DNA from 3 places in the Pseudoalteromonas sp. A22 genome. Region 3 is predicted to be linked to each of the others. Evidence: predicted binding sites of a transcription regulator. Region 3 holds the regulator's gene; each other region holds the start of a gene.
The links. Region 3 encodes ArgR, which controls arginine synthesis, uptake and breakdown. Its sites were predicted from a motif close to ANTGAATANNTATTCANT; they were not measured.
Positions count from the first base shown of each region.

Region 1: gltB (glutamate synthase large subunit) is a predicted target of ArgR. The motif match lies at 8,414-8,431, and genes of this name have one in related genera.
Region 2: argC (N-acetyl-gamma-glutamyl-phosphate reductase) is a predicted target of ArgR. The motif match lies at 5,082-5,099, and genes of this name have one in related genera.

Region 1 is NZ_CP047238.1:1,491,175-1,501,643, reverse strand. It holds gene recN (DNA repair protein RecN) at 1-629, shown strand, start outside; gene GSF04_RS11530 (MBL fold metallo-hydrolase) at 735-1,484, opposite strand; gene GSF04_RS11525 (DUF1801 domain-containing protein) at 1,644-2,039, opposite strand; gene GSF04_RS11520 (FAD-dependent oxidoreductase) at 2,432-3,847, opposite strand; gene gltB (glutamate synthase large subunit) at 3,857-8,314, opposite strand; gene GSF04_RS11510 (Grx4 family monothiol glutaredoxin) at 8,929-9,273, opposite strand; gene GSF04_RS11505 (Fe-Mn family superoxide dismutase) at 9,660-10,241, shown strand; gene GSF04_RS11500 (PrkA family serine protein kinase) at 10,427-10,469, shown strand, end outside.
Region 2 is NZ_CP047238.1:3,537,902-3,548,370, reverse strand. It holds gene GSF04_RS20910 (class 1 fructose-bisphosphatase) at 1-54, opposite strand, end outside; gene GSF04_RS20905 (zinc-dependent metalloprotease) at 209-2,632, shown strand; gene GSF04_RS20900 (heme-binding protein) at 2,678-3,655, opposite strand; gene argE (acetylornithine deacetylase) at 3,877-5,025, opposite strand; gene argC (N-acetyl-gamma-glutamyl-phosphate reductase) at 5,203-6,213, shown strand; gene argB (acetylglutamate kinase) at 6,210-6,989, shown strand; gene GSF04_RS20880 (ornithine carbamoyltransferase) at 6,999-7,919, shown strand; gene GSF04_RS20875 (argininosuccinate synthase) at 7,931-9,142, shown strand; gene argH (argininosuccinate lyase) at 9,157-10,469, shown strand, end outside.
Region 3 is NZ_CP047238.1:3,122,034-3,132,502, forward strand. It holds gene GSF04_RS18955 (hypothetical protein) at 1-522, shown strand, start outside; gene GSF04_RS18960 (5-formyltetrahydrofolate cyclo-ligase) at 519-1,148, shown strand; gene rpiA (ribose-5-phosphate isomerase RpiA) at 1,253-1,906, shown strand; gene serA (phosphoglycerate dehydrogenase) at 1,918-3,147, shown strand; gene mdh (malate dehydrogenase) at 3,211-4,143, opposite strand; gene argR (transcriptional regulator ArgR) at 4,385-4,852, shown strand; gene GSF04_RS18985 (OB-fold-containig protein) at 5,255-5,866, shown strand; gene GSF04_RS18990 (SPFH domain-containing protein) at 5,950-8,127, shown strand; gene GSF04_RS18995 (DNA repair ATPase) at 8,198-10,469, shown strand, end outside.

The sequences.
Region 1 (10,469 bases), 1.6 Mb from region 3:
AAATTGCTGAAGCCATCAACGCCTACAATCAAGCGGCGCTTGGATTAAGTCAAAGCCGCCAGCAAGCCAGTGCATCTCTTAACGAGCGTATTTCTGCAAGTATGAAAGAGCTTGCGATGGGTGATGGTCAATTTGAGATCCAGTTAACGCCTAATCTTGGCGCAAAACCGAGCCCTTTTGGGTATGACCACATTGAATTTTACGTCTCGACTAACCCAGGACAACCTTTACAGCCTATGGGTAAAGTTGCCTCGGGTGGTGAGCTATCTCGGATAAGCTTAGCCATTCAAGTGATTATCGCAACACGTGTTACGACACCCACTTTGATTTTCGATGAAGTTGATGTGGGGATCTCAGGTCCAACTGCTGCAACCGTAGGTAAATTGCTACGCCAACTTGGTCAGTCCACGCAAGTTATTTGTGTTACTCACTTACCGCAAGTGGCATGCAGTGGTCACAATCAGTTCTTTGTCGCAAAACGGGTAGAACATGGCGAAACCTTTACCAAAATGACCCCAATGGCACAAAGCCAACGCATTGATGAAATAGCAAGGTTAATTGGTGGGGATAAAATAAGTGACACGACAAGAGCGAGTGCAAAGGAATTATTACAAGTGCAAAGTGCGTAAAACATTGAGTACCTGTCATCAGTCCTGACTGGCTATGTTTGTAGGCAACCTATAAACATAGCCTGTTAGCAAATACGAAAGGCAATTTTGTGTGATGTAACATGATTAACGGTAAACGTAGTTATGCCACTCTGTATGTAAAAACTCTGCCGTACATCCAGCCAAGGCGTTTTCAAGACTCAATGGTGACTCGCTTTGGGCTATCGCCTCTAAATAACTTTGCCTTTGAGATATTGCGGTTAAAATCGGTTCCGTACCAGAAATTGGATTACCATGAGAGAGCAGTAAAGTGAGACCGGCATACTTTTTTAATTTTTCTAGGGAATTAAAATGTGCTCGAGCTCCACTAATATGGACCGCAGGCAGAAGCGCCTCTCCCTCGTTTGATGTCATGATATCATCAGCTACATGAATATATTTATCGTTAATGATGGTGTATAAACCACATTCTACATGTCCAGTAATCAACTCAAATTTAAACTCGAACTCACCGAAATGTAGCACAGAGTTTTCATGCAGCTCATTAAGCCCCTCAAAATAGTGATGCTTCTCTTTAGCAGTATACTTATCTAATGTGTTTTTATAATGATGATTTCCAAACAGTTTTGGTCCTGCAAGCGCTGGCAACCCAGAGATATGATCCGGATGAAAGTGTGAAAATAAAACTTGTATTATGGTGATATCGAGACTGTTTAGATCTTCGCGAACAGCTTGTCCATGCGCTTCAAAGCCAGTATCAAGCAGCATGGCGGTATTGTTGTGAATAAATGCATAGATATTGTAGCCAACATGATCCCCAGCAAAAGGAGGAAATTGATAGAGATATAAATTCGTCGTTATTTTGATTTTGTGCATTCTTTATTTTTCATTCCTTTTTATTTTTCTTTTATCGAGCTTAATGCGAACGCCACAAGGACGCCACATTGAAACCCTGAAGCTTTGCCACCAAACTTTGAGCCAACTTTACCCAAAGCGGTTGCATGAATGCTACATTAAATCAGACCGTTTTACGTTTTATTTTTCAAGGTTGAATTGAATTGCTGCACGGATCAATGTACAAAAATGGGCTTCATTGATGGTGTCCTGCTGTTTAATATCAATCGCCCGTCTAGTGTTACCAGCAAACCCTGTATTGAATAACTGGTGCTCATCTTCAAACTTTGCGCCATATGCAAAGGTAAGTTTGACCTTATCTTTGTATACTTCGCCCGTGCAGATCATGCCAGCTTTTGACCATACGGGCACTCCTGTTGGGTTGCTTGGCTTACGCCATTTGATATCTTCCTCTACATCTTTATCAACACTTAGGATCAGACTTCTGATCTGCTGCAATACCGCCGCACGCCAATCGTTTACACTCGCTATCTTTGCAGTGACCGCATCAGCGCCTGAGTTTATCGTTTCATTCATGATCTTTCCTTAATATTATTGATAAATACATGTTAAGTGAAATTAAGTTAGCGGCTAACAAGGGTCTGTTGACCTTTGCTGTTTGATTTTTGTTCTTCAGAGTGCGTTTTGGTCGCGACGCTCGACTTGCCGCCTAGTAATCTAGGTAAAAGTTGAGCAACAATGAACAAAGCACACTCAGGTGAACCCAAAGGGCAGCGCTTGATTGGCATTTCTACTGTGTTCTCGCCTGACTCACATAGAACAACTATGCTACGCAGACTCTGCCTTGTATAAACACCAATCAAACTGCTGCAAAAACAAACTTAAAAGATAAACAGTCCCTACGCAAAATTCAAATAAAAAACCCCAGCTACAACGAATGTAGTTGGGGTTTGTGAACGACAAAAGCGTTAAACTTCTAAATAGTCCAAAATGCCTTCAGCGGCGTTGCGGCCTTCAAAAATCGCCGTTACCACTAAATCAGAACCTCGTACGGCGTCACCACCAGCAAAGATTTTCGGATTACTTGTTTGATGTGTAAATGCGCCTTTTTCTGGTGCAACAATACCGCCCCAGTGATTTATTGCGACATCGTATTGTGCTAACCAGTCAAGGTTGTGCGGCTTAAAACCAAATGCCATAATCACCGCATCGGCTTCTAGTGTATGCTCAGAGCCTTCCACGGTTTCAGCACTACGGCGACCATTTTTGTCGGGTTCACCTAATTGTGTTTTCACCATTTTAACGCCCGTGACTTTGCCTGAGCTGTCAATTTCAATACCAACCGGCTGTAAATTGAATCTAAATTCAACCCCTTCTTCTTTGGCATTTTTAACTTCTCGAACGGAACCTGGCATGTTTTCTTCATCACGACGATAAGCACAGATCACGGATTGCGCATTTTGTCTGACTGACGTTCTAACACAGTCCATCGCAGTGTCCCCGCCACCAAGTACCACCACGCGCTTACCCGCCATGTTCACATAGCTATGCTGACTTTCGTCATAGCCCATAACTCGGTTGGTGTTACCAATCAAAAATGGTAGCGCATCATAAACACCATCGGCATCTTCATTTTCAAGATTGCCTTTCATGCTTTGGTACGTCCCCACACCCAAGAATACGGCGTCGTATTGCGACAATAGCTCGTCCATTGAAACATCACGACCAACCTCGGTATTGAGATTAAACTCAACGCCCATTTCGGTGAAAATCTCGCGACGGTTTTCCATTACCGATTTTTCTAATTTGAATGACGGGATCCCAAAGGTCAGCAAACCGCCAATTTCAGGGTTGCGGTCATACACCACTGGACGCACGCCGTTTCGCACTAGAATATCCGCACAGCCAAGCCCCGCCGGGCCCGCACCTATGATTGCGACTTTCTTATCGGTCCAAGTAACGTAAGAAAGATCAGGCTTCCAGCCCTGTGCAAACGCCGTATCGGTAATATATTTTTCAATATTTCCTATAGTCACTGCACCAAACTCTTCGTTCAGCGTACACGACCCCTCACAAAGCCTATCTTGCGGACATACTCGCCCACACACTTCAGGCAAACTATTGGTACGGTGAGACAGTTCCGCTGCCTCAATGATTCTGCCCGTACGAATAAGTTTGAGCCATTGCGGAATATAGTTGTGAACTGGACACTTCCATTCACAGTACGGGTTACCACAATCTAAACAACGGTCGGACTGTGAATGAACTTGCTGCTCAGAAAAAGGCTCATAAATTTCAACAAAAGATTGCTTACGCGTAGAAATAGGCTTTTTGCGCGGATCTACACGTTGTACATCGATAAATTGGTAAACGTTCTCGCTCATTGCTCTCTCCTACTGCGCCTGAATTCTTAACTCAGCGCTACTACGCGCTCGGTGGCCAAGTAAACTGTTTAAATCGCTCGACTTTGGCTTTACCAATTTAAACATTGGCAAATACAACTCAAAGTTAGCTAAGATCTGCTCAGCTCGAGTTGAGCTCGTTAAATCTAGATGCTCTGCAATTAAACCGCGTAAATGTTCTTGGTGCGATGCAAGCGCTTTGAGGTCTACCAGCTCGACCAACTCAGGGTTGATCCGCTTATCAAAATCACTCTCTTCATCAAGTACATAGGCAAAACCACCGGTCATGCCTGCGCCAAAGTTAACGCCAACTTGACCAAGCACACACACCACGCCTCCCGTCATGTATTCGCAACCATTATCACCAAGCCCTTCAACAACCGCTTGTACACCCGAGTTACGCACAGCAAAGCGCTCCCCAGCTCGACCTGCCGCAAACAACTTGCCGCCGGTCGCGCCATATAAACAGGTGTTACCAATGATAGCCGCCTGATGAGAAGCAAAGCTTGAGCCGACAGGAGGACGCACGACTAGCTTTCCACCAGCCATCCCTTTACCAACATAATCGTTAGCATCACCGACTAATGTCATTTCAAGGCCACCTGCGTTCCACACCCCAAAAGATTGCCCTGCTGTACCATGTAACTCAAGTGCGATTGGATCCGCTGCCATACCTTGGTTACCATGCTTGCTCGCGATATAACCAGACAACATTGCACCGATAGAGCGATCCGTATTGGATATACGGCTCACCAGCGAGATACCGGTCATTTCGTCGATTGCCGTCTTCGCTTTCGCAAGTAAGCTTTCGTTCAACGCACCACTGTAATGTGACGGATTAGTATGGGTGCAATACAGCGCTTCATTTGACGGATTGTTCGGCTTCGCTAGAAGCGGACTTAAGTCGAGCTTTTTCTGCTTCGCAGTATTACCTTCAATGGCTTCAAGTAAATCCGTTCTACCAATCAAATCGGTGAGTTTTGTGACTCCCAAAGCCGCCATCAGTTCACGAGCCTCTTGTGCAATAAACTTAAAGTAGTTCATCGCCATTTCTGGCAATCCGTGATAATGCTTTTGACGCAACGTATCATCTTGTGTAGCAACACCTGTTGCACAGTTATTAAGGTGACAGATCCGCAGGTATTTACAGCCAAGCGCCACCATAGGGCCGGTACCAAAACCAAAGCTCTCAGCACCCAAAATTGCTGCTTTAATAATATCTAATCCGGTCTTTAAGCCGCCATCTGTTTGCAACCTAATGCGGTGGCGTAGACCATTTTCAACTAACGCCTGTTGCGTTTCAGCAAGGCCAAGCTCCCATGGGCTACCTGCATACTTTACCGATGTCAGCGGACTCGCCCCAGTACCACCGTCATAACCGGCAATGGTAATGAGATCGGCATACGCTTTAGCAACACCAGTCGCAATCGTGCCGACACCGGGTTCTGAAACCAGTTTGACCGAGATCATCGCTTCAGGGTTGACCTGTTTGAGGTCAAAAATAAGCTGAGCTAAGTCTTCAATCGAATAAATATCGTGATGAGGCGGCGGCGAAATCAAAGTAACACCAGGAACCGAATAGCGTAGCTTCGCGATATAAGGGGTGACTTTTTCACCTGGAAGCTGACCACCCTCGCCCGGCTTTGCCCCTTGCGCAACTTTGATTTGAATAACGTCAGCTGAACGCAAATAATGTGGTGTCACACCGAATCGGCCAGAAGCAACTTGCTTAATACGCGAATTCTTTTCTGTACCGAAACGTAGCTTATCCTCACCACCCTCACCAGAGTTAGAGCAACCGCCGAGGCGATTCATCGCAATCGCTAACGCCTCATGCGCCTCCGGTGATAAAGCCCCGATACTCATTGCGGCTGAGTCAAAACGTTTGTATAGCTCAGTCGCAGGCTCAACGTCGTTGATGTCGATTGCTTGTTGCGCCGTATTAAGCTTAAGCATATCTCGCAAATTCGTAATTGGACGGTTATTTACCAGCTCCGCATATTTAACGTAGTCTTGATAGCTACCCGAACGAACTGCGGTCTGCAAAGTTTGCACGACATCAGGGTTATACGCATGGTATTCACCACCATGCACATACTTTAATAATCCACCGTGTGATAGTAGTTTACGCTTGCTAAATGCCAATTTATTGAGTTGTTGTTGCTCCAAGGCAAAGTCGTCAAAACACGCACCTTTAATACGGTTTGCAACGCCTTTGAAGCACAATTCAACCACCTCATCGGATAAACCGACGGCTTCAAACAACATCGAACAACGATAGGAAGCAATGGTGCTGATCCCCATCTTCGACATGATCTTGTATAAACCTTTGTTAATCGCGCCGCGATAAGACAGAGTCACCTCGCGGTAAGACTTTTTAATGATCTTCTTATCACACATTGCCACAAGGGTTTCGTAGGCTAAATAAGGATAAATCGCTGTTGCGCCAAAACCTAACAGAACAGCAAACTGGTGCGGATCTCTCACGCTACCTGTTTCAACCAAAATATTGGTATCGCAGCGCAGGTTGCCATCCACTAGTCGCCTTTGTACTGCCCCCACGGCCATCGCCGCTGGGATAACTTGTTTACCTGCAGCAATTTCTCGGTCACTGAGCACTAACATCACGCACCCGGAGCCTGCTTTTGCAACAGCCTCATCACAAATACGCTTGATTGCATCTTGCAAAGACTCTTCAATCTCGTAAATCAATGAAATTTTACACGCACAGTAATGGTCGTCATCGGCGGTTAATAGCTGCTGCATATCAGAATAAGTCAGTACCGGCGAGGCAAACTGCAACCGTTTAGCATGACCTGTGGTTTCGTTGAAAACGTTTTGCTCGCGACCAATACAAGTCGCCAGTGACATTACATGATTTTCTCGTAACGGATCGATTGGCGGGTTCGTGACCTGAGCAAACTTCTGGCGGAAGTAGTCAAATATCGAACGGTGTCCTTCAGATAGCACTGCAAATGGCGTATCGTCACCCATTGAACCAGTTGCTTCTTGGCCATTTTCACCCATCACGCGAATAACTTGGTCGAGCTCTTCGTTGGTATAACCAAACTGCTTCTGATAGGTCAACAAGGTTTCATCGTCAAGATCGCGCTTGCCAGCCGCTTTTTCATCTAGTGCTTCAAATGGCGTTAAACGCTTAACGTTTTGCTCAAGCCAAGTTTTGTATGGATGTCTGGATTTCAAATCTTGATCGATTTCATCGGACTGCCAAATCTTGCCATGTAAAGTATCAACCACCAGTAATTCACCTGGACCCACGCGACCTTTTTCAATAACTTCATCTGGCGCGTAATCCCAAATGCCCACTTCCGAGGCAAGCGTAATAAAGCCGTCTTGTGTGATCACATAACGGGCAGGACGAAGACCGTTACGGTCCAAATTACAGGCAGCAAAGCGCCCATCAGACATCACGATGCCAGCAGGGCCATCCCACGGTTCCATATGCATGGAGTTAAAGTCATAGAATGCACGTAAGTCTTCATCCATGGCTCGGTTTTTCTGCCATGCAGGTGGCACTAACATACGCATAGCGCGGAATAAGTCCATGCCACCAGCTAAAAATAGCTCTAGCATGTTATCTAAACTAGACGAGTCAGAACCCGTTTCATTGACAAACGGAGCCGCATTTTGCAAGTCTGGTAATAAAGGTGACGCAAACTTGTAAGCACGTGCCCTCGCCCACTGACGGTTACCTTCAATAGTATTGATTTCACCATTGTGAGCTAAATAACGGAATGGCTGCGCCAACGGCCATCGAGGCTGTGTATTGGTTGAAAAGCGTTGATGGAATACACAAATCGCACTGGTCATCCGCATATCAGCAAGATCCGTATAAAAATTCGGTAGATCCGCTGGCATCATTAAGCCTTTGTAGATAGTCACTAAACCGGACAAACTACAAATATAAAACTGCTCATCTTGCTCTAAACGCTTTTCAATGCGTCGTCTTGCTATATATAGACGACGCTCTAAATCTTTAGGACGCCACCCTTCAGGAGCACCGACAAAAACCTGTTTAAACTGCGGTAATTGTGCTTTAGCGATAGGGCCAAGCATAGATGGATCGGTGGGTACTTCACGCCAACCAATGAGCGTCAGTGTTTCTTTTTCTAATTCTTCACTGATCACTTTCTCAGCCGCAGCTGCAAGCTCATGGTCCTGATTTAAAAATAGCATACCTACCGCATAGTTTTTGCCTACATGCCAATCGTTTTCAGCTGCGACGGCACGGAAAAAACTATCCGGTTTTTGTAATAACAGTCCGCAACCATCACCGGTTTTGCCATCTGCAGAAATACCACCTCGGTGCTGCATGCGGTCCAAACCTGTGATTGCTGTACGGATCAGTTTGTGACTTGGCTGACCGCTTACATGCGCAATCAAGCCAAATCCACAGTTATCTTTTTCTAATTTTGAGTCGTATAACATAGACTCCTCCCCTTGCTACAACGGCCAGCCCATGACGGTACGACGAAATGCTGGCAGATATTCAAAATTAGCCTTGATTGAAAGTAGAGTCAACACAAATATGAATACATATTCACAAACTTGAATATTTCTCATTGGTAAGACAAGTTAGCCAAAATCGTAATAAATTTGCCACTTTGAAAATAGTGAATATAAATTTGTAAAATGACACCGGTATCACATCAATAAAAATGCAACGAGACATAACCAATAGCAAACGTTTACGTAAACGTAAACCAAAGTAAAAGTGAATAATTATTCACTTTTTGGATTTTATAGAACTCAATACTGAAGCACGTTCTATTACACTGTTTATATAGGTATGCAAAACAGAGAGCGTTTTCAGCTTGACGCTAACGTCAACTTGAGTTGATAAAAATAAGTGAGTAGCTCTGAGTTAGATAAACGCGGATAGCGTTAATGAAAGTGTAAATATCTTAAATTCAATGAACTTGCAGGTTTTCAACCAAACATCAGACAAAAAGACTTGCTAAGAAAAGTAGGTAGGAAGATATTAGAAGATTTTTTAAAAAATAAAGCATGGCAGAGTATCGACTCTGCCATAAGCGGTTAGCTTATTCCGCTGCTGCTTCGTCTTTCTTATATTTAGCTGCTGTTTCAGCAATAAGAGGTTGAAGCTCACCCTTTTGGAACATCTCAATGATGATGTCACAACCACCGATTAACTCGCCTTCTACCCAAAGCTGAGGGAAAGTTGGCCAGTTCGCATAATGCGGTAGTTCAGCACGAATATCTGGATTTAATAAAATGTCAACATAAGCAAACTGCTCACCACACGCCATCAAAGCCTGAGATGCCTGCGAAGAGAAACCACAGTTAGGGAGTTTTGGCGACCCTTTCATATATAGGATGATTGGATTTTCTTCGATCTGCTGTTTAATCTTGTCAATAGTTTCCATTAGTTACCTCAAAATGACGTTTCGTCCAATGCTAATCAATATTTAGTTTAGCATCGGCGTTTTAGCTTGCTACTCACTTTAACAACACCTGTTGCATTCATAATGCCAAGCTTTAAGCAGCGGTAGAATCTCGGGATACATGGCTAAAATAAGCATGACCGCCTGTCATGATGTTCTACACTTTGACTGCTATTCGGCATATGTTCACAAAGAATGTGTATTATAAGTCATTAAGTCACTGGCACGCATTGCTGTTTGCCAAAACTTGAGTAAAATAGTCAGGAATTATAGTATCACTATATAGGCCAATGGTATAGAAAAGTGGGCTGATGTTAGCTACCTTTCGTATGCGTTATTGGCAAATCAACCAAAAAATGGAGATTAATATGGCATTTGAACTACCGTCACTACCTTATGCACTAAATGCTCTTGAGCCGCACGTTTCTCAAGAGACGCTAGAATTCCACCACGGTAAGCACCACAACACATACGTTGTAAAGCTTAACGGTCTTATCGAAGGTACTGACTTTGAAGGTAAATCACTAGAAGAGATCGTATGTAGCTCTGAAGGTGGTGTTTTCAACAATGCTGCTCAAATCTGGAACCACACTTTCTACTGGCACAGCCTTGCGCCAAATGCAGGTGGCGAACCAACAGGTAAAGTTGCTGAACTAATTAATGCAAAATGGGGCTCATTCGCAGCATTCCAAGAAGCTTTCAACGACAAAGCAGTTAACAACTTTGGCTCAAGCTGGACTTGGTTAGTACAACTAGCTGACGGCTCTCTAGATATCGTTAACACTTCAAATGCAGCGACTCCGCTGACTGAAGAAGGTGTTACCCCTATCATCACAGTTGACCTGTGGGAACACGCTTACTACATTGATTACCGTAATGTTCGTCCTGATTACCTTAAAGGTTTCTGGGCACTTGTTAACTGGGATTTCGCTAACAGCAACCTAGCTTAACATCAACTATCAGTATTGATGCAACAATGGGGCGCAAAAGCGCCCTTTTTCATGCCTGTAACTCAACATTAATACATAAAAAATCTAGTTTTTTTTGGGTATTCTTCATATCACGACTAAGCTTTAAGTAACCTTTCCAAATCTGTGATCCGCAAACCACACCAAGTAGCTTATTGGAGGTCGTTATGACAATATTTGAACATTATCAGGCCAGATATGAAGCCGCGC
Region 2 (10,469 bases), 420 kb from region 3:
AACCAACTCACGAGAACAACCATCTTCAATTAACACCGGAGGGAGTCTACGCATTTTTTAAATCCTGATCACCTTGTGTTTATGGCAATAAATAGTGTGAGAGGTGCCATAAACAGCGCTGTAATTCGTCTTGAAAGACTGTAAATTGTATACGATTTCATATACAACTGGGGTTAAGCCTCAAAACCATAAATAACAAAGAGCAGCCATGAGAAAAATAACGTGCTTCACTCAAACTGTATCCGCTTTGCTACTGTGTATGATAACCCAAGCACACGCAGCAATTAAGTCTATTGATGAATTTACTGCCAGTTTTAATCATCATCCCGGTTTTTACGCCTTCTATAGCGATGATTCGAGCGGCAAACTGTACTTAGACATCGACAAACTAGACGCCCCTTTCTTGTTACAGCATAGTTTACCTTATGGTGTAGGTTCGAATGATATAGGTTTAGACCGCGGGCAGTTAGGTGGGACGCACTTAGTTCAGTTTGAACGTTTTGGTGATAAGGTAATGCTGCGTGCTATCAACACGTATTATCGTGCAAGTGCGAATAATATGGCCGAAAAGCAAAGCGTTAAAGAGGCTTTTGCTTCAAGCATTCTACACGGGTTCAACGTGGTTGCAGAAGATAAAGACAGTGTTTTGGTTGACTACACGCCTTATCTACTCAGCGATGTGCATGGTGTTTCTCGCACGTTAGCAAATCGTAATCAAGGTAGTTTTAGCTTAGACTCAAGCCGCAGCGCTGTGTTTATGTCGCGTTCAAAGGCATTTGTTAAAAACACAGAACTTGAAGCCGTATTGACTTTCAAAGGGACAAAGCCTGGTGAATATGTACGCCAGGTGAGTGCAGATCCTTATGCGCTTACGGTACATCAGCACCATTCTTTAATTGAGCTGCCTGATGATAACTACCAGCCACGTGCATTTCATCCGCAATCGGGTTATTGGAGTATCGAGCATAAGGATTATTCAGCACCGCTTGGACAGTCAATGTTTGTGCGTTATATCCCACGCCACCGTTTACAGAAAAAAGACCCAACTGCACAAATTTCGGAGGCCGTAGAGCCAATCATTTACTATCTTGATCCTGGCGTGCCTGAGCCGGTCAAAACTGCATTACTTGATGGTGCTAAATGGTGGGATCAAGCATTTGAAGCTGCTGGCTACAAAAATGCATTTCAAGTCAAAGTACTTCCTGAAAATGCCGATCCTATGGATATTCGCTATAACGTGATCCAGTGGGTGCATCGAGCTACTCGTGGGTGGTCATACGGCGCGTCGGTGATAGACCCACGTACCGGTGAAATTTTAAAAGGTCACGTTACGCTAGGCTCGCTGCGTGTCCGTCAAGATATTCTTATCGCCGAAGCACTTTCTGCGCCATTTGTTGAGGGGAATGAGGTGACTGAGCGACTTCATGCTATGGCGCTAGACCGTATTCGTCAGTTGAGTGCACATGAAATTGGCCACACGTTGGGCATTGCACACAACTTCTCAGCGTCGGTAAAGGATCGCGGGTCAGTCATGGACTATCCTCATCCGCTGGTGGGATTTGAAAATGGCCAACTGGATATCACTAAGGGCTACGCAAAAGGTATGGGCACGTGGGATACACAAGTGATTAAATATGGTTATAGTGATTTCGCTGGCGCTGATGAAGCCACTGAGCTTGCGGCTATTCTTGCTGAAAATAAGGCGCAAGGGCTTGAATTTATCTCTGACTCTGACGCCAGAGCGCAGGGCGGAGCACATCCAACGGCGCACCTTTGGGATAACGGTGCAGATCCTGCTGCCGAATTACTACGAGTGCTGGATGTTCGCAAGCAGGCGTTGAATACCTTTGGTATTCACAGCATTCAAAAAGGAGTTGCTCTGTCGCAGCTAGAGGAGAAACTAGTACCGCTGTATCTTTTCCATCGTTATCAGGTTGAAGCCGCAGTAAAATTGATTGGCGGCGTGGATTACGACTATGAAGTTCGCGGTGACGAGGTAATAAAAGGGGCGAAAGTTGTGGCTAAAGAGGCGCAGCAAAATGCGGCCAATGCGCTTTTGAGTACGCTCTCACCTGCGGTGTTGACTATTCCTGACTCTATTTTGGCGTTAATACCTCCTAAGGCTTACGGTGAGTACAAAACTCGCGAAAGTATTAAAGGGCGAACTGGGCTAACCCTAGATGCGATGGCATTACCAGAAGTCGCCGCACAGCATAGCCTTGACTTGCTGCTTAATCCACAGCGATTAAATCGTCTTGCACAGCAGCACGCACGTGATACTCAATATTTTGGTACACAGGCACTTTTAGAGGCTTTATATCAGCAGGTATTTGCCCAGTCAGGTAGCAACGGCATGGCTCAAAAGCTACAGCAACGAGTGCAATACCTAAGTGCAACTCAGCTTGTAAAACTGAGTAACAACGATAAAGTCGCACCTGAAGTGCAGGCGCAGTTAAAGTTTTATTTAGCAAAAGTTGCGAAAGACTTTAATCAGTCGTCGGTATTTAGTGATGTTGCTTTTGAGCAAGCATTTAAACATATGCTCGCGCAGCAAATTAATCACTATCTAGATTCAGGAGAGTGGCCTGAAAGCTTTAAAGCGCTTGAAATGCCGCCAGGCTCACCAATTTAATCAAACGTGCACTTCGGAAATAGGGGCTCAGCAGCGCCCCTATTTTTATGCCTTCTTGACCATAGTATTGGTCGTAATGTGAGGGAAAGTTACGAGTTGACCAGCGATCGGAATTTCCATTGTGATATTTTGCGAATACTGCAGTTGCGTGAAGTTATCACTACCGTCAAGTGACTCAAGCCAATAGCTAATCGCGTAGCGGCTAACTTTTGCATGTTGTTGTTCAAAGCCAATATTCGTGACAGGGATCCCTGAATGCGCGGTATCGACCTCAAGTAGAATAAACTTCTTGGGAGGAGAAACTTCTAAGGCATTATTTAAAGGCTGATTTGGATTGAGTGTAAAGTCAGGATTTAAGTTACCAACACTTTTGGTGGTGTATTGAGCCGTACTGATCCCATGGGGTAATCCCATAGGTAAAATATCACTTTGGCTCAGCATTGGGATCGTCGGGACACCAGTACCTGATTGAAAATGCCCACTGGCTAAAATGGAATTACCATGGGGAACTGACATTTGTTTTATAAAGTCATAAGTTTGAGTTGGCGCCACACTGTTTGGTACGGTTTCATTGCCAAGCCCTGGATTTTCACCATTGCCATACGGACCAAGTAATTGCTTTGCATCTGATAAATACAACAACGAACCATTTTCCGCATGGACTAGCTGATCTTTCGCTGGACCTTCTGCAAAATAAACTCTTTGTTCGTAAAATAAGGTATTAGCGACCTGTGTACCAAATCCTCCTCGATTTGGTGCGGTGCCATGGATGGCTGAGAAAGTAAGCTCTTCATAATAGGAGAAATTTTTAAGAATATAGCTGGCTTCTTGAGGTAGTGGCATTAAGCAGTAAGAAAATGGTTTGTCGGGGCCACCTAATCCTGAGTTGGCCAAGGGTTGGTTAGTCCAAGTGCCGACCAAGTGTTGCAGTGGACCTAAGCTGGTGGTTGGAGCGGCTGGGCTACTCTGGACTGGATCAATAAGTAATGGTTGCGATAGGTCTGGTGGTGTTGTTTCAGTCACGGTTATATCCTCGCTAAATTGCTTGCGAGCACCTCGACTAATTCTAGATACTTTTGATTTGGCGCCCGCACTATGATCCCTGTCATGACCGCTCAGCGATGACGGGATCTTCAACCATCACTGCAATGCAGTTAGGTATAGTGCAGACTGTGGATATGGCAATTACATATCATTACAGAGATTTCATTACCTGAGTGTGAAGTGATGAACTCGCCAATCCGCTAGGCAAAGCAACTTTCTCTTATTAGCTGCTTAATAATATCCTGACTTGGCTGGATTTTTTCCATTGCTAAAAACTCGTTGGGTTGGTGTGCTTGATTAATTGAACCCGGTCCCATAACGATAGTTTCGCAGCCTAGCTGTTGTAGAAAGGGTGCTTCGGTACAATAGTTTACAGCAATTGCTTGTTGTCCTGACAGGCGCTCAGCCATTTTCACCAAAGCAGAATCTGTCGAGCCGGTAAAAGCCGGAATGGGTTCGTGCATATCTATAACCGAGACACTATTCGGATACTGTGTATTGATGGGTGCCATTGCTGCCGTGAGCATGGCTTGTAGTTCTTTGATGCTCAAACCAGGCAAAGGGCGCATATCAATATGCAGTTCACAACAGCCACAAATACGGTTGGCGTTGTCGCCGCCATGAATGTGTCCAAGGTTTAGAGTTGGGTAAGGAATAGCAAAATGTGGAGTTGAATATTTATTCTTTAATTCTTCTCTTAACTTTAATAAATTTGCAATCACCTGATGCATGATTTCAATGGCATTTAAGCCGCGCTCTGGATCTGAGCTATGGCCTGAACGACCAACGATGCGGATGGCGGTCGTCATATGGCCTTTGTGGGTAAATACCGGCACCATATCAGTGGGTTCACCAATAATGCAGCGCGCCGGCTTCAAGCTTGGATGTTTTGCGATTTCCTGAGCACCAGCCATAGTGGTTTCTTCATCGGCGGTGGCTAAAATCATGATAGGTGCATTTTGCTGTAATTCATCAAGCTCTGAGATTGCATTCAATACGAAAGCAAAAAAACCTTTCATATCAATACTTCCAAGACCATATAATTTATTATCTTGCTCGCTTAATTTAAAAGGATCAAATTGCCAGCGGCTATCGTCGAACGGCACGGTATCCGTGTGGCCGGCCAACATTAATCCACCATCGCCATTACCTCGTCTTGCAATTAGATTATATTTTCCTTTTGCATGTTCAAGCTCTGTTACTTCGACAGTAAATCCTAACGTTTCGCACCACTGTGCGAGTAGGTGGATCACATTCTGATTACTCATGTTGAGACTGTCTTCTAATGCACTGATAGATGGCGCGGCGATCAGTTGCTGATACATTTCCATAAAAGCGGGCAATTTCATAAAAATTCCTAAAATACTTATTCAAAGTTCTTGCATAAAAATATAAAGATGTTTAGAGTGAATATCAATTCACTTTTTTAGCATAAATATATTTTTGGGGCAGCAATGCGACGATTTGACTTCAACAATTAGCAGAACCAATCCTAATCAAACTTTTTTAATCTTGAGAACACTATGTTGAAAGTATCTATAATCGGAGCGAGCGGCTACAGTGGCGCTGAGCTTGCTAAGCTGGTTGCCAAGCATCCTGCCTTCACACTTGCGCATTGCTTTGTATCTGAGCAAAGCTTAGACAAAAATAAATTCATCAGCGATTTATATCCAGAATATTCGGGCTTGCTAGATATTGAGCTGCAACCCTTAAATGAGCAAGCTTTTTCGTTGATAGAGCAATCATCGGACTATGTGTGTTTATGCACGGATCACAAGGTTAGCGTAGAACTTGCACCGGTATTTTTACAGATGGGCAAACGGGTTTTTGACCTATCTGGAGGTTACCGTTTATCTAGCAATGAAGACTACGAAACTTACTACGGTTTTTCTCACCCACATCAAGACTGGTTAGCGCAAGCACAATACGGACTAGCTGAATGGTACGGCGATGCTATTAAAACGGCAAAGTTAGTGGCGGTCGCGGGTTGCTATCCGACTGCGGCACTCAATGCACTTAAGCCATTACAACAAGCTGATCTGATAACAGAGCAGCCAGTTATCATTAATGCTGTTTCTGGTGTTACTGGCGCGGGTAGAAAAGCGAATGTCACCACACACTTTTGCGAAGTATCTCTTGCACCATACGGTTTGTTTACGCACAGACATAGTCCAGAAATAGAAAAATACCTCGAACACCCAGTGTTGTTTACGCCGCATTTAGGGAATTTTAAGCGTGGTATCTTGGAAACGATCTACGTCACTCTGAAAGAAAATATCACACCAAATCAAGTTGATGCCGCTTACCAGGTGCTTGCCGATGAGCCGCTGATCAGATTAAAGGGGAGTCAACTTCCATCAATCAAAGCCGTTGAAAATCAGCCTTTTGTGGATATTGGTTGGCAGCAAAAGGGCAATCAACTGATTGTAGTGGTCGCGATTGATAACTTGCTTAAAGGGGCTGCAGGCCAAGCATTACAGTGTATGAACTTGGCGGCGGGACTTGAGCATTATCAAGGTTTAGGAGTATCAGCATGAGCAAACAAACTTGGGTGATAAAACTAGGTGGTGCGGTGTTGAATCAAGAGGGGGCAGCGCAAGCATTGTTTTCAGCTATCAAGCAAATTCAACAGGATGCACCACACAAGCAGTTTGTGATTGTTCATGGTGGCGGGGCGCTGGTTGATAAGTGGCTGACCGATGCCGGTTTTGCTACTGCAAAACATCAAGGACTGCGGATCAGTCCACAAGAGCAAATGCCCTATATTGTTGGTGCACTTGCAGGCTGTGCTAACAAGCAACTGATGGCGGACGCCATTACCGCCACGCTCAAGCCCGTTGGATTGTGCTTATATGATGCTGGATTTTCCACAACTCAAAAGCTTAAAGCGCTTGGCCGTGTAGGTAGCTGTGAAGCGAGTGAAGGTGGCATGCTTGAAGCAGTGTTGGAGTTTGATAGGTTGCCTGTTGTTAGTTCAGTTGGTATTGGCGCTGACGGCCATTTATACAATGTGAATGCGGATGAAGCAGCAGCTGCTATCGCCAGTAAACTTGGTGCAGAACTTATTTTTATGACTGACGTTGAGGCGGTACTTGATGGCGATAAACAGCCATTAAATCAACTTAACGCGGAACAGATTTCAACGTTAATCGCGCAAAAGGTCATTGTGGGCGGGATGGAGGTCAAAGTTAAGACCAGTCTTCACGCTGCCCAACACTTACGACGAGGGGTGTACATCTCTAGCTGGCAAAAGCCAGAAAATTTAATTGCGTTGCTCAATGGTGAGCACGTAGGTACACAAATTCTGCCGTAGGAAAACATCATGACTAAGCATTTTTTAACAGGTTTGGAATTAGACCAAACTAACGTTTTGAACTTATTAAAGCTTGCAAAAAATATTAAAAATCAACCGCAAGAATATAACCAAGCCTTAGCTGGCAAGTCGATAGTCACGCTATTTGAAAAGCCGAGCTTGAGAACGCGGCTGTCGTTCGATATCGGTATTCATAAACTGGGCGGTCATGCTGTGTATTTAGATCAGCAAAATGGCGCAATGGGTGCGCGTGAATCCGTCAAAGATTTCGCACTTAATATTTCGACTTGGGCCGATGGCCTTGTGGCTCGCGTAAATCACCATAGCACGCTTGAGACGCTCGCTGAGTTTTCGTCGGTGCCTGTTGTGAATAGCCTATGTGATTTATATCACCCTTGCCAAGCGTTGGCTGATTTTCTCACCTTATTTGAAACTTACGACGATGTCAGCCAGATCAAAATCGCTTACCTCGGTGAAGGCAATAACGTAACACATTCATTAATGTTGCTTGCGGCAACATTAGGCACTGATTTTGTGGCGGTTTGTCCTAAAGGCCATTCTCCAGATGCACAAATTGTAAAGCAGGCTGAACAAATTGCGGCGGTAAATGGTGCCTCGGTTTTGGTCAGTGATCGGGTGGAAGCGGCGGCTGGCGCTAATGTGCTCTACGCTGATACTTGGGTTTCGATGGGGAATAAAACGCCACTTGAACAGGTGAAAGACACCTTTATGCCATATCAAATCAACCAACAATTGGTTGAAGCGTGTGGCGCACAAACCATTTTGCATTGCCAGCCAGCACATCGTGAGTTTGAAATTACTTCCGAAGTGATGGACGGGCCAAAGTCAAAAATTATTCAACAAGCTGAAAACCGCATGCATGCCCAAAACGCATTGCTGGTATCGCTGTTAAACAAAGATTACGTTTGAGGTTAAAGAACATGAGCAAGATTAAAAAAGTGGTACTGGCTTACTCTGGTGGATTAGACACATCAGCGATTGTGCCATGGTTAAAAGAGAACTACGGTTGTGAAGTTGTCGCCTTTGTTGCCGATGTAGGTCAGGGTGAAGAAGAACTGGTTGGGGTTGAAGAAAAGGCAATCGCATCGGGTGCCTCTGAGTGCTATATCGTCGACTTAAAAGAAGAAATGGTTAGCGACTATATTTATCCAACCCTAAAAACTGGCGCTATCTATGAAGGGACATATTTACTGGGTACTTCAATGGCGCGTCCCATTATCGCCAAAGCACAAGTTGAAATCGCTCGTAAAGTTGGCGCGGATGCACTTTCTCATGGTTGTACTGGCAAGGGGAACGATCAGGTTCGTTTTGAATCTTGCTTCTCAGCGCTTGCGCCTGATCTTAAAGTGATTGCACCATGGCGTGAATGGTCGTTATCAAGTCGTGAATCGCTGCTTGACTATTTGGCCGAGCGTAATATCCCTTGTGCAGCCTCTGCTACCAAAATTTACAGTCGTGATGCCAATGCTTGGCATATTTCTCACGAAGGTGGTGAATTGGAAGATCCATGGAATGAGCCAAGCGATCAGGTTTGGACCATGACTAATTCTCCAGAAGCCGCACCGGACCAGCCTGAATATGTGTCGGTATTAATCGAAAAGGGTGAAATCACTGGTGTTAACGGTGAGCGTTACAGTCCTTATCAGTGTCTAGTTAAGTTAAACGAGATTGCAGCACCGCACGGTGTTGGTCGTGTGGATATCGTTGAAAACCGTCTAGTCGGCATGAAATCTCGTGGCTGTTATGAAACACCGGGAGGTACTGTGATGATGGCTGCGTTACAAGCGATTGATGAGCTGATCTTAGACAAATCTTGTCGTAAATGGAAAACCGCGCTTAGCGAAGAGTTTGCACACTTAGTTTATGACGGTCGCTGGTTTACCCCACTGAAAGATTCAATTCTAGCTGCCGCAGAGTCTTTCGCACAGCAGGCAACTGGTGAGGTGGTACTTAAGCTTTATAAAGGCTATGTACATGCAGTGCAAAAGCAATCAATCAATAGCTTATATAGCGAAGATTTTGCCACATTTGGTGAAGATGACGTATATGACCAATCTCATGCGGAGGGATTCATTCGTCTATTCTCACTATCTAGCCGGATAGCGGCGTTAAACAAGCAAAAGCAGTCTTAAGGTAGGAGAGCGAGATGGCATTATGGGGCGGCCGTTTTTCATCAGGTCCTGATGAGGCATTTAAGCAATTTAATGATTCTCTGCCATTTGATTATCAATTGGCAGAGCAAGATATTGTTGGCTCTATCGCTTGGGCGGGTGCGCTAAAGCAAGTAGATGTATTAACTGAAAGCGAACATCAGCAGATCATTTCAGCGCTGAAACAGCTTTTGGATGAAGTGATTGCAGATCCGCGTAGTGTAGCAACCGCGGGACATGAGGATATTCACTCTTATGTTGAAGCTAAACTTATCGACAAAGTGGGTGACTTAGGTAAAAAGCTGCACACAGGTCGAAGCCGTAACGACCAAGTAGCCACTGATTTTAGACTGTGGAGTCGGAAAACGGCGCAGCAACTGCTTGTGGCACTGAGCTCACTAAAGCAAGCTCTAGTGACACTTGCAGAGCAGGAGCTTGGTACTATTTTACCAGGCTACACCCATTTACAGCGTGCTCAGCCAGTACTCTTTAGTCATTGGTGTATGGCTTACGTTGAGATGATTGAGCGTGATGAGTCGCGCTTAAATGATGCGCTTGAAAGGTTAAATGTATGTCCACTTGGCTCAGGTGCGCTAGCGGGGACTGCTTATCCTATCGACCGTGAAGTGTTGGCCGTTAACCTTGGCTTTAGAGAGGCCTCTCGTAATAGTTTAGATGCGGTCTCTGATCGTGACTTTGTGGTTGAGCTACTCAGTTGTGCGTCTATTTCTATGATGCATTTATCTCGTTTTGCTGAAGATTTGATCTTTTATAATTCTGGTGAATCTGGATTTATTGATTTGGCCGACAGCGTGACGTCCGGCTCATCCTTAATGCCACAGAAAAAGAACCCTGACGCCTTAGAGTTGATCCGTGGCAAAACAGGTCGAGTTTTTGGCGCCTTTAGCGGTATGATGATGACGCTTAAAGCTTTGCCTTTGGCCTACAACAAAGACATGCAGGAAGACAAAGAAGGCCTATTTGATGCCATGCCAACTTGGCTTGCGTGTATTCATATGGCTGAAGCATGCGTTAAAGGCATTAAGGTTAATGGTGATAAGACGTTAGCGGCGGCAAAAGGTGGTCACGCTAATGCGACAGAGCTTGCTGATTACCTTGTTGCTAAGGGAATACCGTTTAGGGAAGGCCATCACATTGTCGGTGAATTAGTGCAGTTAGCAATTAGTAAGGGGCAAAACCTCGAGGATCTGAGCTTAGAAGAATTCCAGCAAGTCAGCGCAGTAATTGCAGAGGATGTCTACCCGGTACTCGAAATTGACGCTTGTATTGCCGCTCGTAAAGCATTAGG
Region 3 (10,469 bases):
TTTAAAGTCGTCTTCGTTGGCATGGCCGACGGTAAGGATCAACAAAGCGCCGCTATCGCAATGGCAGACAGGTTGAAAACCTCACCCTCAAAGATCCAGCAATTTTACGCTGGCAAAAACTTGTTTGCTCCTGCTGATAAAGCCAAAGCACTAAAACAGGTAAAATTACTTGCAAGTGCGGGGATCAATGCCAAGCTACAAAGCCAAACAGCCGCTACTCCAACTAACGCAGATCAAGAGCGCGTATTTGAAGCGCTGGATTACATCACAAGCAGTCTAATACGTATCGAAGAGCGATTAGAGGAGCTCGAGCAACGCGTAGCACCAACTCCCCATACTAAAATAGAAGATACAACAGACGAAGAATGGGAGACGAAGGAGCTATTTGATGAACTGGACTTTGAGCCTAGCCCTCCGGCTAAATCTAAGACTTGGCTATATTATCTGCTCGCTGTATTAATTATTTTATTTATTCTGCTTGGTGTAAGTTTGTTTTTCCCTGAGTGGCTCGCGTTAGAATGAGTAAAACTAATAACAACATAAATAAATCTCAAGTTACTCGTGCTAATTTGAGAAAAATGATTAGAAATGCAAGAAACTCGCTATCGGCAGAGCAACAGAAGACAGCCGCGGCACACCTCAACATTAATTTTTTTCAACAAATAAACCTCCCAGAAAATGCCAATGTAGGGGTCTATATTCAAAACGATGGCGAACTAGATACATCCCTTTTAATTCAATCGCTTTGGGACAAAAAACACCAGGTTTTCTTACCCGTAATTCACCCCTTCAACCCTGCAAATTTACTCTTCCAGAAGTATGAAAAAAACTCACCCATGAAGACAAATCGCTATGCTATCTTGGAACCTAAGTTAGATTGTTCAGCTGTGGCACCGCTTGCATCATTGGATTTACTGTTGATGCCTCTGGTTGCTTTTGATGAGCAAGGTAATCGCCTCGGTATGGGCGGTGGGTACTACGATAGAACATTAGCGTTACACTACGCTGAGCAGCGAGCTAAACCAGCACTTGTTGGCCTTGCTCATGATTGCCAGCAAGTTCCAAGCTTACCAACAGCAGCTTGGGATGTACCGCTCCCAACTATCCTCACTCCAACCCAACTATACACTTGGCCAAAAAATAATTGAGCAGGCAAACAGTTAAGCGCATTTTGAGGCGCTTTTGACCATGACGCTGACACTTTGATTGAGTTATACTCCATACAACTTCAATGACAACTAAGTGTAGCGTTATGACTCAAGATGAAATGAAAAAAGCCGCAGCATGGGCAGCTTTGAACTATGTAGAAGAAAACACCATTGTTGGGGTTGGTACAGGCTCGACGGTAAACCACTTTATTGATGCGCTTGGCAGTATCAAGGATCAAATCAAAGGGGCAGTATCAAGCTCTGAAGCTTCAACAGAGAAGCTAAAAGCACTTGGTATTGAAGTTTTCGAGTTAAACGATGTGTCAGAGCTTGCGGTATATGTTGATGGTGCAGATGAAATCAACAGCACCAACGAAATGATAAAAGGCGGTGGCGCAGCACTGACGCGCGAGAAAATCGTTGCAGCCGTTGCCAAGAAATTTGTTTGTATCGTTGATAATACAAAGCATGTTGAGACGCTAGGCGCATTTCCACTACCAGTTGAAGTGATCCCAATGGCGCGTAGTTACGTGGCAAGAGAGTTACTAAAATTAGGTGGCGATCCAGTTTACCGCCAAGGCGTTATCACTGATAACGGCAATGTCATTCTTGATGTGCATGGCCTAGAAATTAGCGCAGCAAAAGCGCTTGAAGAAAAAATTAACCAGATTGTTGGCGTCGTGACTAATGGCTTATTTGCCATGCGTGGCGCTGACGTTGTAATAACAGGCACTCCAGAAGGGCCTAAAATCAACTAGTGAGATTACAGATGAGCAAGGTTTCGTTATCAAAGGATAAAATTCGAATTTTGTTGTTAGAAGGCGTGCATCAAAGCGCCGTTGAGACGCTAAAGCGCAACGGTTATAGCAACATAGACTACGTTAAAACATCCTTACCGGAGCCTGAGCTGATCGAGCGGATCAAAGACGCTCACTTTGTCGGGATCCGCTCGCGTACCCACCTTACGGAAGCAGTATTAGACCAAGCTGAAAAGCTGGTCGCTGTTGGCTGTTTCTGCATCGGCACCAACCAAGTGGATTTGGATGCCGCTAAAAAACGTGGTATCGCCGTATTCAACGCGCCATTTTCTAACACTCGCTCTGTGGCTGAACTTGTACTGGGTGAAATTCTCTTGTTACTGCGCCGTGTTCCTGAGCGCAACGCAAAGGCGCATCGCGGTGAGTGGGATAAATCTGCCGACGGTTCATACGAAGCTCGTGGTAAAACGCTAGGTATTATTGGTTATGGTCACATTGGCACCCAGCTTGGCATTATGGCTGAGAATATCGGGATGAACGTCGAGTTTTATGACATCGAAGATAAGCTCACGCTCGGCAACGCAACGCAGTTACACACGCTTACGCAATTGTTACAAAGAGCGGACGTGGTCAGTTTGCATGTACCGGAGACATCGCAGACCAAAAACCTTATCGGCATGGCTGAAATTGAAGTGATGAAGCAAGGCGCAATCCTAATTAACGCATCACGTGGAACGGTTGTTGATATCGACGCTTTAGCTGAAGCATTGGCGGCCAAGAAGCTTTCCGGCGCTGCTATTGATGTATTCCCCGTTGAGCCAAAATCTAATCATGAAGAATTCGTCTCACCACTACGCGAGTTTGACAATGTGCTGCTAACACCACACGTCGGTGGTTCTACCCAAGAAGCACAAGAAAATATCGGTGTGGAAGTCGCGGGTAAGTTGGCGAAATATTCAGATAACGGTTCAACAGTCACGGCTGTGAACTTCCCTGAGGTTTCTCTACCTGAATTATCAAACCGAAGTCGTTTATTACACGTACACGTAAACCGCCCAGGCGTACTAACGCAAATCAACCAAGCGTTCGCTCAGCACGGTATCAATATTGCGGCGCAATACCTACAAACGGATGAATCTATTGGTTACGTGGTTATCGACGTCGATAGCGACCACTCTGAAGTGGCGTTGAAAGAGTTAAGTGCAGTTGAAGGAACTATTAGAGCACGTATTCTTCACTAAGAATAATCACACATAAAAAAACCAGTCACTGTGAAGCGACTGGTTTTTTTGTATCAATCTGGCTTACGCCATGAAATCAACACCTTCTTTGATGTCTTTTTCAAGTGTCGCTAGCATGTCGTCTTTTGCTTTTTGCTCAAACGCGCTTAGCTCACCGTAAGGAAGTAACTTCTCTACACCGTTTTTACCAAGGATAACTGGCTGTGCAAAGAATGTTGCATCGCCTGTGTTACCTTCAACGTATGCGTACTCAAGTACTTCTTCACCTTGTAGACCTTTCACTAGCGAGAAGCAGAAACGTGCTGCTGCTGCACCCATTGAAAGTGTAGCTGAACCGCCACCCGCTTTAGCTTCAACCACTTCAGTACCCGCGTTTTGGATACGAGTCGTTAGTGCAGCAACTTCTTCGTCAGTGAACTCAACACCTTCAACTTGAGAAAGTAGAGGTAGAATTGTAGTACCTGAGTGACCACCAATTACTGGGATCTTAACTTCAGCAACGTCTAGGCCCTTAAGCTCTGCGATGAAGGTCTCAGCGCGGATAACGTCAAGCGTTGTTACACCGAATACGCGAGCTGGATCATAAGTACCTGCTTTTTTGAACACTTCAGCAACGATTGGTACCGTGCCATTTACTGGGTTTGTGATGATACCAACAAGTGCTTTAGGGCAGCTTCTAACGATACCTTCAGCAAGTGTCTTGATGATACCTGCGTTAACGTTGAATAGGTCAGCACGGTCCATACCAGGCTTACGAGGCATACCAGCTGGGATAAGCACTACGTCAGCACCTGCAAGAGCTGGGTCTAGGTCGTCTTTACCATAACCCGCTACTTTTACCGCAGTTGGGATGTGAGATAAGTCAACTGCAACACCAGGTACAACAGGTGCAACGTCATAAAGCGCTAACTCAGAGCCAGCTGGAAGACCATTTTTAAGCAATAAAGATAGAGCTTGACCGATACCGCCAGCGGCACCTAATACAGCAACTTTCATTTGAATTCTCCATAATTTGAAGGTGGAATTGAGTGTGCAGTAAAGATAATGAAAAGCGCTGTTAAACACAAATTAATCACGGTTATTTTCGAGATTTTTTGACTAATGTCTTAAATAAAAGTGTAAAGATCGCGACACTTTGTACACTTATGCTTTACGACTGCCATTTTGGTCGCGCAAATTTGGGAATCTCGGCGGTTTTGTGTAGAATTTAAAGATTAGCCGTAAAAGAAGACAGACTATGCAGCCGCAAGAAAAACAAGAAGCACTGATCAAAACATTTAAAGCCATTTTAAAAGAAGAAAACTTTGGCTCTCAAGGTGAAATTGTTGATGCTCTAAAACAACAAGGGTTTGACAACGTCAGTCAGAGCAAAGTGTCGCGCATGCTGAGCAAGTTTGGTGCTGTGCGTACACGTAATGCTAAGCAAGAAATGGTTTACTGCTTACCCGCTGAAATGAGCGTGCCAACAGCAAAAAGCCCTTTGCGTCAGTTAGTCGTTGATATTATGCACAACGAAATGATGATTATTATTCGAACCAGTCCCGGTGCTGCACAGTTAATTGCGAGGCTACTTGACTCATTAGGTACCGCAGATGGCGTATTAGGTACCATCGCTGGCGATGACACGATTTTTATTGCCCCTGCCAAAGTATCTGAAATCGACGTTACTTTAGATAAAGTAAAAACCCTGTTCGATAACGTTTAGTCTATTATTTTTATCGGTGCTAACTCACAGGTTAGCACATACTCTGATACTCTAGCTTCTACGAACACGCTTCCCCACTATCACGATAAACAGAATAAATTGCTTATCTTTACAGCAAAAAACGTTTGACATAATATGTCTAATTGTGGCAACTTTAGAAACGCATGTGAGGTTTTCTCACTACGCATGGATGGTTTTTAAGCTGATTGATTAGCTTCTCGGATTTGTTTCCTACAGTGTCTCCGTCTTACCGGACACGAACGCTATTCGCTTCACTCAATCATCTCACATTCTATGATGCGGAACTCACCGCTTGATAAACACAAAGACACCTTGCGGCGCTGAGTGGACAATTCACTGACTTAACCGCTTAAAAGGAAATACAAGGAACTAGGATCAGCAATGGAATTTTTAAATACTGCATTTACGTTTCCCACTGTTATTTTTTCAACACTATTACTCATAGTGCTGTTGTTCTGGTTAATTGCTTTACTCGGTTTTGCTGATATCGATATCTTAGAAGGCGATGTTGATATTGAAGCCGAAGGCGCAAGCTCTGGTTCTTTTTGGGAAGTCGCTTTTGGCGGCGTCCCTGTGAGTATTTCATTGAGTTTAATCATCGCGCTGGGCTGGATTATCAGTATTTATGTGCAACAGTTTTTTGCTTACCTACTAGGCAATGGCATTTTTTACTACCTGATGGGCACGGTATTTATGCTTGCCAGCCTCATTGCAGCATTACCACTCACAGCCGTCATTGTAAGGCCATTACGACGCTTTTTCGAAAGCCAAGAAACCACTTCTAAGCAAGCGCTGGTTGGGCTCGAATGCGTTATTGCAACATCAAGGGTTAGCAACACGTTCGGTCAAGCCAGAGTATTTATTCAAGGAACGGAGCAACTTATCGAAGTGCGCTCGGATGAAGATAACACTTTCACACTAGGAGACAGTGCTTTACTTATCGAACATGACACCCTTACACATAGCTACACGATTGTGGCTAAACCTTGGTAATAGTACGAAAAATAACGGAATTTAGGAACGAGTTGGCATAGCTAATACCAACTCAAACAACATAGCGCAACGCAGGAAAAAACATGGAATTTCTAAACAACCTCGGACCGGTGCTCGCAATCGTGGGCATATCCATCGTCATTATTTTTGCCATTCTACTTCTGATTGGAAAGTTCTACCGCAAGGTTGAACAAGGTCAGGCATTGATCATCAACAAGATGAAAAACGAGCCGGATGTCACGACAACGGGCGGCATTGTGCTACCTGTGATCCATAAAATGGAAGTCATGGATATTTCAACTAACCGCATGGTATTGGAGCGTCGTGAAAATAGCGGCCTTATCTGTAAAGACAATATCCGTGCTGACATCGCCATCACTTTTTACATTCGCGTAAACGAAAACAAAGAAGATATCCTACGCGTTGCGAAACAAGTTGGCTGTGCTCGCGCATCGGCACCAGAAACCTTGCAAGCATTATTTGAGGCAAAATTCTCCGAAGCCTTGAAAACCGTTGGTAAGCGCATGAATTTTGAGGAACTATTTACACATCGTAATGAGTTCCGAGATTCTATTAAAGAAGTGATTGGACAAGATTTATCTGGCTATACGTTAGAGGATGTGGCAATTGATTATCTTGAACAAACCTCTATCGACAAGTTAGATCCAAATAACATTCTTGACGCTGAAGGTATTCGCCGTATTACCGAAAAAACCTCACGCCAAAACGTGGAAACTAACCAGCTTAAATGTGATGAAAAAGCGCAAATCGACAACCAAAACCAAGCAGCCTTTGAAAAAGCCGCAGAAGTCGAGCGTCAACGAGAAGATGCCAGCGCGAGACAACGCCGTGAAATCGAATCAGTGCGCGCCCGCGAAGCCGCAGAAGCTGAACGTGTTAAGCATGAAGAGCGCTTAAAAGCCGAAGAAGCACGCCTCAAAGCAGACGAAGCAATTGCAATTGCAGAACACAACAAACAACGCGAAATCGATGTTGCAGAGCAAAATCGTCTTCGCTTACTCGGTATAGAAGAAGAAAAAGTCACGCGTTCTCGCCAGATTGAAATTATCGAACGTGAGCGTGAAACCGAAATTTTACGTATCCAAAAAGCCAAAGCACTGGAAGTCGAGCAAAAAGAAATCGCCGATGTTCAGCGTGAACGGGTTGCCGTTGAGAAAACCGTTGCCGAGGAACAAGAGCGCATCAAAGACGTGCAATGTATTGCTGAAGCCGAGCGTGAAAAACAAGCAAAAATTATTCTTGCTCAAGCTGAGGCCGAAGAAGCGTTGGTTAAAGATATTGAAGCGGCTAAAGCTAAAGAGCAAGCTGCCGAATTTAAAGCCCGTGAAATGGAAAAAATGGCCGCAGCAGAATTACGTATTGCGAACCAAACCGCAGAGTCGAAGAAAATTCTTGCCGAGGCAGCCCAAGTTGAAGCAGCAGCGCCTGGTCTTGCAGAAGCCGATATCATCAAAGCAAAAGCAGCAGCTAGTGCGATACAGGGTGAAACAGACGCTAAAGTGCTACAGCAAAAACTAGAAGCGGAAGCACAAGGTAAACGTGATATTGGCCGCGCCGAAGCCGAAGTACAAGCAGCAATGGCAGAGGCAACCAAGAAGCAAAGTGAAGCCGAAGCGCAAGGCAAACGTGAAATTGGTTTGGCAGAAGCTGAGGTTCAATCAGCAATGGCTGAGGCAATTGAAAAACAAGGTGAAGCAGAAGCTATCAACCTTGAACGTAAGATGTCAGCAGAAGCCAAAGGTCTTACAGAGAAGCTGGAAGCACTGAATAAGATGGATAAAGACGCCCGTGAATACGAAGGCTTCACGCTACAGTTAAACCAACAGAAAGAGCTGACGCTTGCGAGTATCGAAGCGAACAAGCAGGTTTCTGCAAGTCAGGCTGAAGTATTAGGTAAAGCACTGAGCGGTGCTGATATCAACTTTATGGGTGGCGATGGCCAGTTCTTTAATCAGTTTATGAATGCCATCACAGTGGGCAAGTCAATTGACGGCTTAGTCGGCGAAAGTAAGACGGTACAAACCGTATTTAAAGATCACCTAAACGGTGAGCGTAATTTGATGGACGACCTAAAAGGGGTATTGGCTGGTGCTAATGCGTCGTCGGAAACGCTAAAAAACATCAACATGAGTAAGTTCTTCCAACAGCTAAGCAATAGCTCAGATGCGGACAAACAGCAGCTACTCAAGTTACTTGGCGGCTCGTTAAATGGCACTAAACAAAGCGAACCACTAGAGTAATTAACCCTGAGGAGTCAATCTGCTTGGCTCCTCTCCCCCATTTGCGACAGCGCACATAGGAAAGCATAGAATGACGGAAGCAACACAACAAGCGCCAGAGCGAACGCTCGAACAAGACTCTTATCAACTGATTAAACGCCGGCTTAGTAACTTTGGCAGTGAACTGAAAAGTCAGATAGATAAACTCAACCAACAGCGTGTTGACACTTTTGGCAGCACCGAGCTTAAAGTGAAAGGTCGAGCAAGAGTTCGTACTGAGCATAACTGCGTACCGCGCGACATTGTGCTGATCGGCGACAAGCTTATCTTTGCTTATAATGTCTTTATGGGGCTTAAACAAAATACCCAAGTCAGTGATGTATTCACCGTACAAAAGCTACACTTGCAAGAAGACCATTACGAAATAGAGCCTTACCCGCAAGAAACCAAATTCCTCACTGACCAACGTTTCTTACGGGACTTTGACGAACTATACACGTATTACAAAGACACCCGTCTACAACACCTATTTGTTAAATCAAACAAGCTTTTTGCACTATTTCAGATTGGCGAAAAGCTCTCTGATGTCCGTGTGTTTCGCTGGCAAATCGCCAAAGACGAAACCTTAGATTATATTGATAATCGAGGTGAGCGTGACCTAGGCGAAGTGGAAAACTTTGACTTTGAATGGCAAAAAACCGATCGCGCCGATCACGTCGAAGGCCGTCACCCACACATTAATGTAAACGACAAAGTGTTTATTGAAGTGTCGGGTGGCAAACTCACCGTAAAAATAGAAAACAATACCCAAAGCGGTGAAGGTATTTATCAAGAAGCCGTTGATGACGCCAGTCAATCACTCGCAGATTGCGATTTACGTTTTGCCGAAGTTGGCGAAATGGTGTTGTTAAAGTTACTTCCCTACCGTGAAAAACAGTGGCGTTATTTTATTTATAATTGCCGCACCCAGCAGGTATTGCGCCAAGATGCTTTGGGCGGTGCCTGTGTTCAATTACCTGAGAACCAAGGAATTATTTTTCCTGGTGGCTATTATTTACAATCTGGGCAAACACGCTATTTTGACGACCAACTGGACGATTTAATTTTCCATCGCCAGATCAAATCACCCAATGGTGAAGATGTACTGTATATCTTCTACGAACCAAACGAAGGTCGTTACGCACTTTTCTCTTACAATATTATTGAGAAAAACCTGCAAAACCCTATTTATTGTCATGGCTATGGTATTTACGATGATGGCTTAACGCTAACCTTTAAAGCAGAGCCTGAGCCTGAGCGCGTGCACCCTATTCAGATCTGGCAAAGCCCATTTTGTGGCAGCGAGTTTGCCGCACAAGCCCCTCGCGCAACAGGCTTATTTGGCCGGATCGGCAACCCGGATTTAGTACGCGCTATTTCTGATTTATACAGTGTGTTCAAGGCCATTAACGAACAAAGCCCCACGGTCTTTCATTATGAAGATTTAATTGCCCTCACCCGCAGTATTTTAGACCGCTATCATTGGCTTGCTGAAGCGGACTTTGCGGATGTCACAGCAAAACTACATGAAATTTTTGAAACCTCGGAGCAGGTACTAGACGAATTTGAAAAGGTAAGCCAAATTGAGGCCGACGCTCGGCGCGCAGAAACCGAAATAGAGCAAGCCATGCAAGATGTGCTTCGCGAGGTGAGACCAGATAGCTTTAAAACAGCGGAGCAGTTTGTCCAGAGCTTAGAATCTCTCAAACGCTTAAAAGGCAAAGTGATAAGCCTTGAAGAAGTGAAGTATATCAATCTTGACGCGCTATCTTCTATGCAGCAGCAGATTGATGAGCAAACCTTGAGTTTAAGCCATAAAACCGCGGAGTTTTTGCAGCAAGATAGTGCTTTGGCGCCCTACTACGAGCAGCTAGACTCCTTAGAGCAAGCCAGAGCACAAACAGAGAGTGTCACCGAGCTTAACCGCTTTTTGGCGACCTTGGAAACCTTGAGCGCTGAACTTGATCTGCTCAACCATACCATGCTGGATCTCGACATTGACGATAGCCGCATTCGCACTAAAATTTTGGAAGATGTCAGCGCCATTTATGGTCAAGTAAACCGCGCCAAAGCAGCGTTAGAAATTCAGAAAAAGAGCGTGGGCAGTGTTGAAGCAAAAGCCGAATTCGCGGCTCGTTTTAAGCTTTTCAGCCAAAGTATTACCAGCGGTCTAAGCGCTGCCAAAACCCCAGAGCAATGTGACGACCAGCTCTCTCGCTTACTTATCCAATTAGAAGAGCTCGAGTCTCAATTTAGTCAGTATGATGAGTTTTTAACGGAGATCTTGGCTAAACGTGATGACGTTTATGAAAGCTTTGAGGCGC